One region of the Paenibacillus sp. FSL F4-0097 genome, then DNA from elsewhere that is predicted to be linked to it. Evidence: riboswitches for the same ligand, from Rfam matches in the RefSeq annotation. Region 1 holds a riboswitch; the other holds the start of a gene.
The links. Region 1 has a riboswitch for cobalamin ahead of metE (5-methyltetrahydropteroyltriglutamate--homocysteine S-methyltransferase). Riboswitches for the same ligand answer to the same signal wherever they lie in the genome.
Positions count from the first base shown of each region.

Region 2: another riboswitch for cobalamin. It lies ahead of MHH86_RS03840 (S-layer homology domain-containing protein); the one in region 1 lies ahead of metE (5-methyltetrahydropteroyltriglutamate--homocysteine S-methyltransferase).

Region 1 is NZ_CP151965.1:4,907,471-4,912,428, forward strand. Features, by position in the region: gene MHH86_RS22085 (DUF4349 domain-containing protein) at 1-232, opposite strand, end outside; gene MHH86_RS22090 (DUF1540 domain-containing protein) at 661-813, shown strand; gene metE (5-methyltetrahydropteroyltriglutamate--homocysteine S-methyltransferase) at 960-3,263, opposite strand; cobalamin riboswitch at 3,418-3,624, opposite strand; gene MHH86_RS22100 (undecaprenyl-diphosphate phosphatase) at 3,724-4,584, opposite strand; gene MHH86_RS22105 (DedA family protein) at 4,635-4,958, opposite strand, start outside.
Region 2 is NZ_CP151965.1:876,189-881,146, reverse strand. Features, by position in the region: gene MHH86_RS03840 (S-layer homology domain-containing protein) at 1-2,477, opposite strand, end outside; cobalamin riboswitch at 2,641-2,842, opposite strand; gene MHH86_RS03835 (cellulase family glycosylhydrolase) at 3,185-4,906, shown strand.

The DNA of each region.
Region 1 (4,958 bases):
TTTCAACTGGGGCTTCGTTGCCTCCCGCTGCTGTCTCAGCCTCTGCTGAGGTATTCTTATCCGCTAATGTAGCTTTTGAAGATTGCTCAGTTGTTGCTGCAGCAGAATTACTCGTATTTCCGCCGTCACTAGCTAATTTGTCAGCTGCCGAATTGTTATCACCCGAGCCACAACCTGCCAATACCACCGCAAGAATTAATAAACATAAGTAATGCAGACCCCATTTGCGCATTCTCATTCCTCCAAAAATGTAGTGGTAATCCCTAGCATTGTAACGTTACGGAATGTCATGTTCTATACAGATCTCTTCCGTCTCTCATTTCTTTGACGCCCCAAAACTTGGAAGGTTGCACTGGAATATGGAATTTCGGTAAATTTCTTTTGGTTTTTCATGTTGAAATACACAAAAAGCCGCATTTCTGCGGCTCTTATTGGACATATTTTTTATGTGGGAGGGGTCCTGAAAGTTAAAGAACTCATTTGCTTACAAACTCATTATTTGGTACAATTACCACGTCTAACCTAGTAAAAAAATCCAAATACCCTCTATTCATAATGAATGAGGGCGTGACACGGCTTTGCTGAGACAAGCTCCACCTTGCTGAACAGAGCCGTTCTTTGAATGATACTGTCAATTACTAAAAGGGGAGGTGAACCCTCATGGCAAAAGACGTAGTTTGTGAAGTTAACTCCTGCACCCACTGGGCAGAAGAGAACAAATGCAGCGCTGAATCGATCTTCGTAGCTTTCCACAGCTCCCAAGAACCAAAACGCGCAGAAGAAACAGATTGCAAAACTTTCGAAAGTAAATAAGTAAATGCCTAAAGGGACCCTCCACGGTTCCTTCTTTTTCTTTTTCATTCTAACAAGATTGAGAATTATTATCAAGTAGCTGATTACAAAAAAATAATTGAACTAAAAAGCCAGGGTAAATTACCCTGGCTCTAATTTATTTAAGTCTATTTAGAAGCAATAACCCCTGTCTTTTCCCTCGCAATAGCAGCAGCTCTTACCATGTTACGTAGTGCATCCTCTGTCTCCTGCCAGCCACGCGTTTTCAGACCGCAATCCGGATTAATCCAGAACTGTTCAGGGTCAAGCACCCGCAGCGCACGATCGATATTCGCAGTCATTTCTTCGACAGCTGGAACCCGCGGGCTATGGATGTCGTACACTCCAAGACCGATTCCTTTATCATAGGCCTGCTCCTCAAAGCTGATAATCAGCTCACCATGGCTACGTGAAGTCTCAATGGAGATTACATCAGCATCCATAGCCGATATTGAATCGATCATGTCATTAAATTCGCTATAGCACATATGCGTATGAATTTGTGTCGTAGCCTTCACATGGTTCGTGGCAACACGGAACGACTTCACTGCCCAGTTCAGGTAATGCTCACGGTCTTCTGCCTTTAGCGGAAGTCCTTCACGAATAGCCGGCTCATCCACTTGAATCATTTCGATGCCTGCATCTTCCAACGCTTTTACTTCATGGCGAAGGGCAAGAGCAATTTGATTGGCTACCTCTTCCCGGCTGAGATCATCACGTACAAATGACCAATTGAGGATAGTAACAGGGCCCGTCAACATTCCTTTAACCGGAAGCTTCGTCAACGATTGTGCATAGACACTTTCTTTAACAGTCATAGGCTGTATAAATGCAATATCCGCGTAGATCACCGGCGGCTTAACGCAACGGGAACCGTAGGATTGAACCCAGCCATTACTAGTAAACAAGTATCCATCCAGCTTTTCTCCGAAAAACTCCACCATATCTGTACGCTCGAACTCGCCGTGGACCAGAACATCCAGACCTAGCTTTTCTTGGAAGGTAATTGCATCCGCGATCTGCTCACGAACAAATCCATCATAACGCTCCTGATTCCAGACCCCTTTACGCCATTTCAATCTCGCCTGGCGCACTTCGACTGTCTGCGGAAAGCTACCAATTGTAGTGGTTGGCAGAAGTGGAAGCTGCCATTTCTCTTGCTGCACCTTTAAGCGCTCAGCAAAAGGCAGACTGCGTTGGTCTGGTAGAGCTGCAAGTGCAAGCACTTGCTCCGCCACATCCTTACGGCCACGCTCAGGTAGTGCGCGGAACGCTGCAATAGCTTCACGACTAGCGGCCAGCGCTGCTTGAGAAGCTTCTCCTTTATCTGCGATGGCTGCTCCGAGCAGACTAAGCTCTTTAAGCTTCTCATCGGCAAAGGCTAACGCATTCTTAACTGTCGCCTTCAGCTTCACTTCACCTTGAACGGTGACTGGGACATGCAGCAGACTGCAAGAAGGCTGAAGAATAAGACGATCAAGCGGTACATGAACGCTGAGCTTTTCTACCAGTTGCAGCTTGGCGTCTAAATCGGAACGCCAAATGTTCCGTCCATCAATAATTCCGGCACCCAGCCATTTGTCCTTCGGCCAGCCAAGACGTTCGATGGAAGCCAGATTCGTTCCACCATCGTGCACAAAGTCAAGACCCAAGCCTTGAACAGGCAGCTCTAGCAGTGCCTCCAGCGGCTCAGCAGCTTCAAAATACGTCTGTAAAATAATATTCAAGCCCGGCACGGAGCCGGCAATGTCTGTGTATATCGAGTTAAGCAGTGTTAATTCTTCTTTACTTATGCCTGTAACAATCGCTGGCTCATCGATTTGTACCCAGCTTACCCCTTCTTGCTTCAGTTCCTGTAGCAGTTGAACATAGACTGGAACAAAACGTGCAGCAATCTTGGCGATATCTGCCGCTGCGTAACCTTTGGACAGCTTAAGGAAGGTATACAGACCTAAAAGTACCGGTTTACCTTCAATCCCTGCCTGCGATTTAGCAAAACGATAAGCCGCTAGAGGTTTGTTTTCAGTCAGGCGTGGTGTTTGTGTGCCGATCTCTGGAACGATATAGTGATAGTTCGTATTGAACCATTTGGTCATCTCGCAGGCAGTAGCCTCAGCATTACCACGGGCCATTGCAAAATAAAGATCAAGCCCGATGTCGCCGCCATCATACGCATACCGTGGAGGTACGATTCCAAACATAACAGCCGCATCCAACACATGATCATAAAATGTAAAATCATTTACCGGAATAAGCTCAATTCCTGCTTCTTGCTGGGTCTTCAAATGCTGCAGCTGGATTGCTGCCATTTCGGAGCGGAATTGCTCCTCATTTATTTTCCCCTGCCAGAATGCCTCCAGTGCCTTTTTCCATTCGCGGTTCTTTCCGATTCTCGGATATCCAAGATTGCTTACTTTTACCTTATTCGTCATTTCGATACACTCCCTCTTCAATCTCTTATTTCAAACTCCAAAACTACTTGCTTTCCTATAAAAAAGAGCGCCCTTCCCTAAAAAAGTCAAAGGGAAAGACGCCCATGATATACCCATGGTTAACGTCTAACACCTCCCTATCTTCCGTAGGTGAAGCAGTGCTGTTGAAACAGGCAGGTCTCCTGGCTAGCGGCGTCAACATCTTGAGCAGTCTTCCCAGCAGTAGTAAATTGCCAGTGACCTCTGTTGCTCGAGATTCTTCCGTTACAGTGGCGGGACCGCATCGGCTTCGAACCGAATTTCCCTATTAAGCCTACCGAATTACTATTTTCCGGTCAGCACCTGTCTCCGATATCATTCATCATTTGAGTGTCTTAATCTGATGTCATCATACGTGAAAGCCCCAGCAATCTGCAATAGATTACTGGGGCTTCTGTTATATCGATTCCTTATAACGGACTTAGAAAAATACGAAATATACTACAGCAGCAAGAATTATACGGTATATAGCAAACGGTAAGAGCTTGATACGATTGATCAGTTTTAAGAAGAAACGCATCGATAACAGCGCAAATAGGAAGGCACTAATAAAGCCTGCAATAAAAAACGGCAGCGCGTCCATGGTGAAATATTGCCAGTTCTTCATCAGTGACAACAGACTGGCACCTGCCATGATGGGTACTGCCATAATAAACGTAAAATCAGCAGCGGCACGATGGCTCATCCCGAGGATTACGCCACCAGAAATCGTCGAGCCCGAGCGTGAAAATCCAGGCCATAACGAAAAACACTGTACAAGACCTACACCAAGTGCCTGTTTGTATGTAATCTGATCTACACTCTCAGTTCTGATCTTCTTCGGCCCAAACAGATCCGCAATAATCATTAATATAGCCCCGATCACTAGACCAATTAACACCGTTGAGGTAGAGAATAAATGCTCATCAATATAATCATTAAACAGAACACCTAACACACCTGCAGGCACTAACCCTACCAGAACCTGTGTCAGCTTGAGGTGCCCGCCCTGCTCTAACTGCGGTAGCTTCTCTGTTACAGGATCCAACTGCTTACGGCTGAAACGCCTTAAGCCCAACAGATCAATGAATCGATTTCTAAAAATCACAACAACCGCTAATATAGAACCCAGTTGAATAACTATTTTGAAGGTATTTGCCGTATATTGTCCAAATAACTCCTGTGATTTCAGCCACATATCATCAACAATAATCATATGACCTGTGGAGGATACTGGAGCAAATTCGGTTAAACCTTCAACAAGCCCCAAAATAATGGCTTTAATAATCGTTAATAGCTCCATGTGTTTCCCTCCTTTTTAATAGTCATTTCTATTATCAGTCCTCCACCCGCTTAGCCCTCAGTGTTCATTCTCCGGCTGCGTTTGCGGAAGTACAGAAACCCAAGAATAACTAATCCGCCAGCAATTAGTACATAGACCACATTGGAGTACACATCCATGTACATGGCAATGTCTTCCCAGGATTCGCCCAAAGCCGCGCCAATAAGCACAAGCAGCAAATTCCATCCCAATGTGCCAATCGTTGTGAAGATCATAAATACTCCAAATTTCATACCTGACATTCCCGCCGGAATCGAAATCAGACTGCGGACCAGCGGAACCATCCGACAAAACAATACAGTCCAATAGCCATATTTATCAAACCAGGCGTCAGC
Region 2 (4,958 bases), 2.9 Mb from region 1:
ATATCGACATCGGCTTTGGTTACGCCTAATGCCCAGCCACCAGCTTCTTCTGTACCTTTTTTAACCTCTTTATCTAAAATGTACTGAACTAGTTTTTCTCTTGTGGTCTGTTCTGTAACTCCATCAACTACAGGGATCTCATAGTTATGGCTATCTAGCGCAATCAGAGCAAAAATCGGACCATTATTGCCTTGCTTTTGGATATATTGATAATCAGCCAGTGCTTTTCTCAGATCATATCCCGCAACATTTGTGATATCTTTTCCGATAGAGGTAAGTCCTAGAATCGCTCTGGAATTCTCTGTGCTTTTATTGGCGTCGAGTTTTCCATCCTCTTTAATGATCGATGCTATTTTCGTTGCTACATTGTTGTAATAAAGATCGTAATAACCGTTAGGTACTGTATAGTTCGCCCGTGCCAGAGAAAGGATCGACCATTCTCCACTACCTGTTCCAAACGACGGATTCTTTACAGTGTTTAGAATATAGGCAAGGCTTTTATTTAATTGTTGTTTGGCTACAACAGTAGTAGGTTGTTCTAATTGCACATCATTCATATCAAAGAGACGGCTGCTATGATTGATCAGACGATCATAAGACACAAGTGCATACGTACCTTGGTCCGTTGCCATATTGTCCACTTTGCCTGTGAGGATATGCTTAAATCCACCCTCAGGTGCAGCAAAGCTAAGCAGTGCATCAATAAGTGAATTTCCACTTTTAACAAATCTAGTGTCAGTGTGCGGATCTACGCCTACACCAGTTAAGGCCACAATTACCTGTGAGATACTTTCGCTGCTAGTGCTTCCCCAGCTTGTAAATCCGCCTTGATTGTTTTGGTTATCGGACAGCCATTGGATGGCCCGATCCACGGCGGCTTTTACATCATCTCGGGTTGCATAATAAGGTGCAAGAGCTTGCATCGCCATCGCAGTCATATCGACATCGGCTTTGGTTACGCCTAATGCCCAGCCACCAGCTTCTGCTGTACCTTTTTTAACCTCTTTATCTAAAATGTACTGAACTAGTTTTTCTCTTGCGGTCTGTTCTGTAACTCCATCAACTACAGGGATCTCATAGTTATGGCTATCTAGCGCAATCAGAGCAAAAATCGGACCATTATTGCCTTGCTTTTGGATATATTGATAATCAGCCAGTGCTTTTCTCAGATCATATCCCGCAACATTTGTGATATCTTTTCCGATAGAGGTAAGCCCAAGAATCGCTCTGGAATTCTCTGTGCTTTTATTGGCGTCGAGTTTTCCATCCTCTTTAATGATCGATGCTATTTTCGTTGCTACATTGTTGTAATAAAGATCGTAATAACCGTTAGGTACTGTATAGTTCGCCCGTGCCAGAGAAAGGATCGACCATTCTCCACTACCTGTTCCAAACGACGGATTCTTTACAGTGTTTAGAATATAGGCAAGGCTTTTATCTAACTGTTGTTTGACGGCAACTGTAGTTTCCAGTTTGTAAGTAACTTGATAAGTTACATTTGTTTTGTTTCCAGCTCCGTCAAGAGCCGTTACAGTAATTGCATTACTGCCTGAATTCAGAGAAGCTTTGTACTCCCCATTCGCAGGTGATAAAGTAACACCATTCAGCTTCACTTCTGGAATGATGTCACTATATACATTGTCTGTGACAGCTACTTTGAAGCTTATTTCTTTATTGGATACTTCCTGTTTATCTTGTATGCCACTTACTGTAATAACAGGGGGTTCTATGTCTAATGCATGGTTAAGCCCTACAAGTGCATGATCTACACTTATTTGAGAGCTTGCCATATTTTCGAGCACGGAATAGGCTTGATAAACTGCCGATTGTACTACTGGTCTGTCCAAAATAGTTTCTTTATTAGGGTCACTGTTAATCTCGGCGATTTCCGCAGTTAAAGCATCCTTATTGGCAAGTTGAACGGGGATTTCTCCCCAGCCACCAAGATCAGAACCATAGCCATAAGTGGTGAACTGAGTTCGAATGATGTCACCGTCTTGAGGCTTATAATCGGTCATCCCAAACGGAGGAAACACATTATTTACTGCATACATCCAACCCGACATGGAGGTATAGTCAAACTGACTTAACCACTCTGGGTCTGCTTTAGTGCCGACTGTTTTCCCATCGGCTGAAATCATATCTAAAATATATTGTGGAATATTGACTTCACTTCTGCCACTATCTTTAACCTCTGATAAATAAAAACCACTATCTATATTTCCTAAATATCTATAATTCCCATCACCTAGCGCACGTGTTATTAAAGATGCGCCATTATCGCCTTCATAAATCGGAACTTTAATAGGTTCCTTAATATACCCTTGGCCTACGGTGAATTTCTCTACGGCTACAGTTACGTACCCTTTAAGAGTAGAGCTTGCTCCATTTGCTTGAGCTGGGATAACACTTGTAGAGAATGTCGTGATAAATACAGCTACAATGAGTAACCACGCTAAAAACTTATTTTTCTTCATTTTTCCATAACCCTTCCCTTCATACCTATGATAAAAAACAGAATAAACTTTCTTATAACCACAAAAAAAACCACTCAACATAAACGTCAAGAGGTTAAGATAGTGAACCACAATACTAGCTGGCAAACACTATTCAAGCACCTCTCTATCGATCGTAGAGTTTGATGGTGTAACAGAAAAAGGCAGATATTCTGGCTCAAGTATCATCACCCTTGCTGCCTTCCCAGTTTCCCAGTGGCATTTTGCAAGGACTCCTCTTTTACAGCGGCGGGACCGCGCGGGATTCACACCCGCTTTCCATTTAACCAATCTATGATTGTACTTCCGCAACATTCATAGTTGGCACCTATTTCTAATTTTAAATTTTCATGCTTCATCATATCTAATATATATGCTTTTGTCATGTTATATTTCTTTTTTGTATAACGGGCAGCTAGAGATAATCCTATTGAATAACCAATTTCTACGAGTAGGGATATTCAAATAATTTCTTTATCCAACTGTGGGGAAAATTAATTTAAATCACTAATTCTTATATGAATTTGCCACAAATTAGTAAGGTACTCGCTGAGTGAATTCTATGTTAGGGTATATTCAGAAAGCGTTTACAAAAATAACATTGGAGGTGTTCGTGTTCATCTAACCACCAAGTACAGCGTCAAAGCCAGGTCCAAGCATCCTAAATTTATCTCACAAAGGAGAATTCAATGACTACGCGAATCCAGAAATCCTTCTTATCATTGACACTTGTCACCGCTCTTCTGCTCTCTCTGTTCTCATCCATGGCTGCAGCTGCAACTAAGGATGAGCAACAAGCTAAGGCAGCGCCAAAGAGTAAGATCCAATCCTATGTAGACGAAATGCAGCCCGGATGGAACCTCGGTAATACTTTAGATGCTACAGGTGAGGACGAAACCTCCTGGGGCAATCCTCGTGTGACCCAAGAACTTATTAAAAAGATCGCCGCTCAAGGCTATAAAAGTATTCGGATTCCTGTGACCTGGGATACTCACATGGGTGCGGCACCAGACTATACCCTAGAAAAAGCCTACCTCGACCGTGTGGAAGAAGTTGTCGGCTGGGCACTGGACGCCAAGCTTTATGTCATGATTAATGTCCATCATGATTCCTGGCTATGGGTAAGCCATATGGAAGAAAAACACGATGAAACGCTGGCGCGTTATAATGCAGCCTGGACTCAAATTGCCGATCGCTTTAAGGACAAATCCGATAAGCTGATGTTCGAGAGCATAAATGAACCTCGGTTCACCGATGGTGGAAGCACAGACGAAGCAAAAATGGAGCAAATGCTTACTGAACTCAATAACTCCTTCTATCAGATCGTGCGGAAATCCGGTGGGAAAAACGACCTCCGCCCACTTGTATTACCTTCATTAGAGTCTTCACCTACACAAACAAGAATGGATCATCTCTATAAGACGATTACGGCTCTAAACGATCCGAATATTATTGCGACCGTTCACTTCTATGGCTTCTGGCCTTTTAGTGTGAACATTGCCGGCTACACCACATTTGAAAAAGATACAAAAAACGATATCACTCAAACTTTTGATAACGTTTACAATACATTTGTAGCTAAAGGCATCCCTGTCATCGTCGGCGAATTTGGTTTATTAGGTTTCGATAAAGACACAGGTGTGATTGAACAGGGCGAGAAGCTTAAATTCTTCGAGTATCTGACTTATTATTTGAAAGAAAAGAAAATGACTTCCATGCTCTGGGATAACGGGCAGCATTTCAACCGTAAAACTTATAAGTGGTCTGATCCTGAACTCCACAATGTATTAATGTCTGGTCTGAAGGAGCGTTCCTCCAGCACCGAAAGCGATTTGGTCTACCTAAAAAAAGGTGCACAAATCAAAGATACCAAGGTTAAGCTAAACCTGAACGGCAATAAGCTAACCACCATTAGTGCCAACGGAAAATATCTGACCAAAGGTAAAGATTACACATTAAATGGTGAGGAGCTCATCCTCAAAGCCAGCCAACTCAAAAAGCTCACAGCTTCCCAAAAATACGGTGAAAATGCCGTGCTGACTCTGAAATTCAACAAGGGTGTTGCGTGGAGACTTAAGGTGATTGTGTATGACACAGCTAAATTAAGCGATGCAAAAGGCACGACTGAATCCTTTGCCATTCCGACCACCTTTAATGGTAACCAGCTTGCCACAATGGAAGCTGTATATACCGCTGGTGGCAATGCAGGTCCGCAGGACTGGACTCCATTTAAGGAATTCGGCAATACCTTCTCACCTTCTTATAACACTAAAGAAATCAAGCTGCTTCCCGCGTTCTTTAAAGATGTTAAAGACGGCGAGGTTATCCTAAAATTCCACTTCTGGAATGGGGATATCATCACCTACAAGATCACGAAGAGCGGAGCAAACGTTGTAGGAAAGTCCTCTTAAGCATCCGTCCTGTTAACAACACAAATAGGGGTGTCCCTACGCGGGAACACCC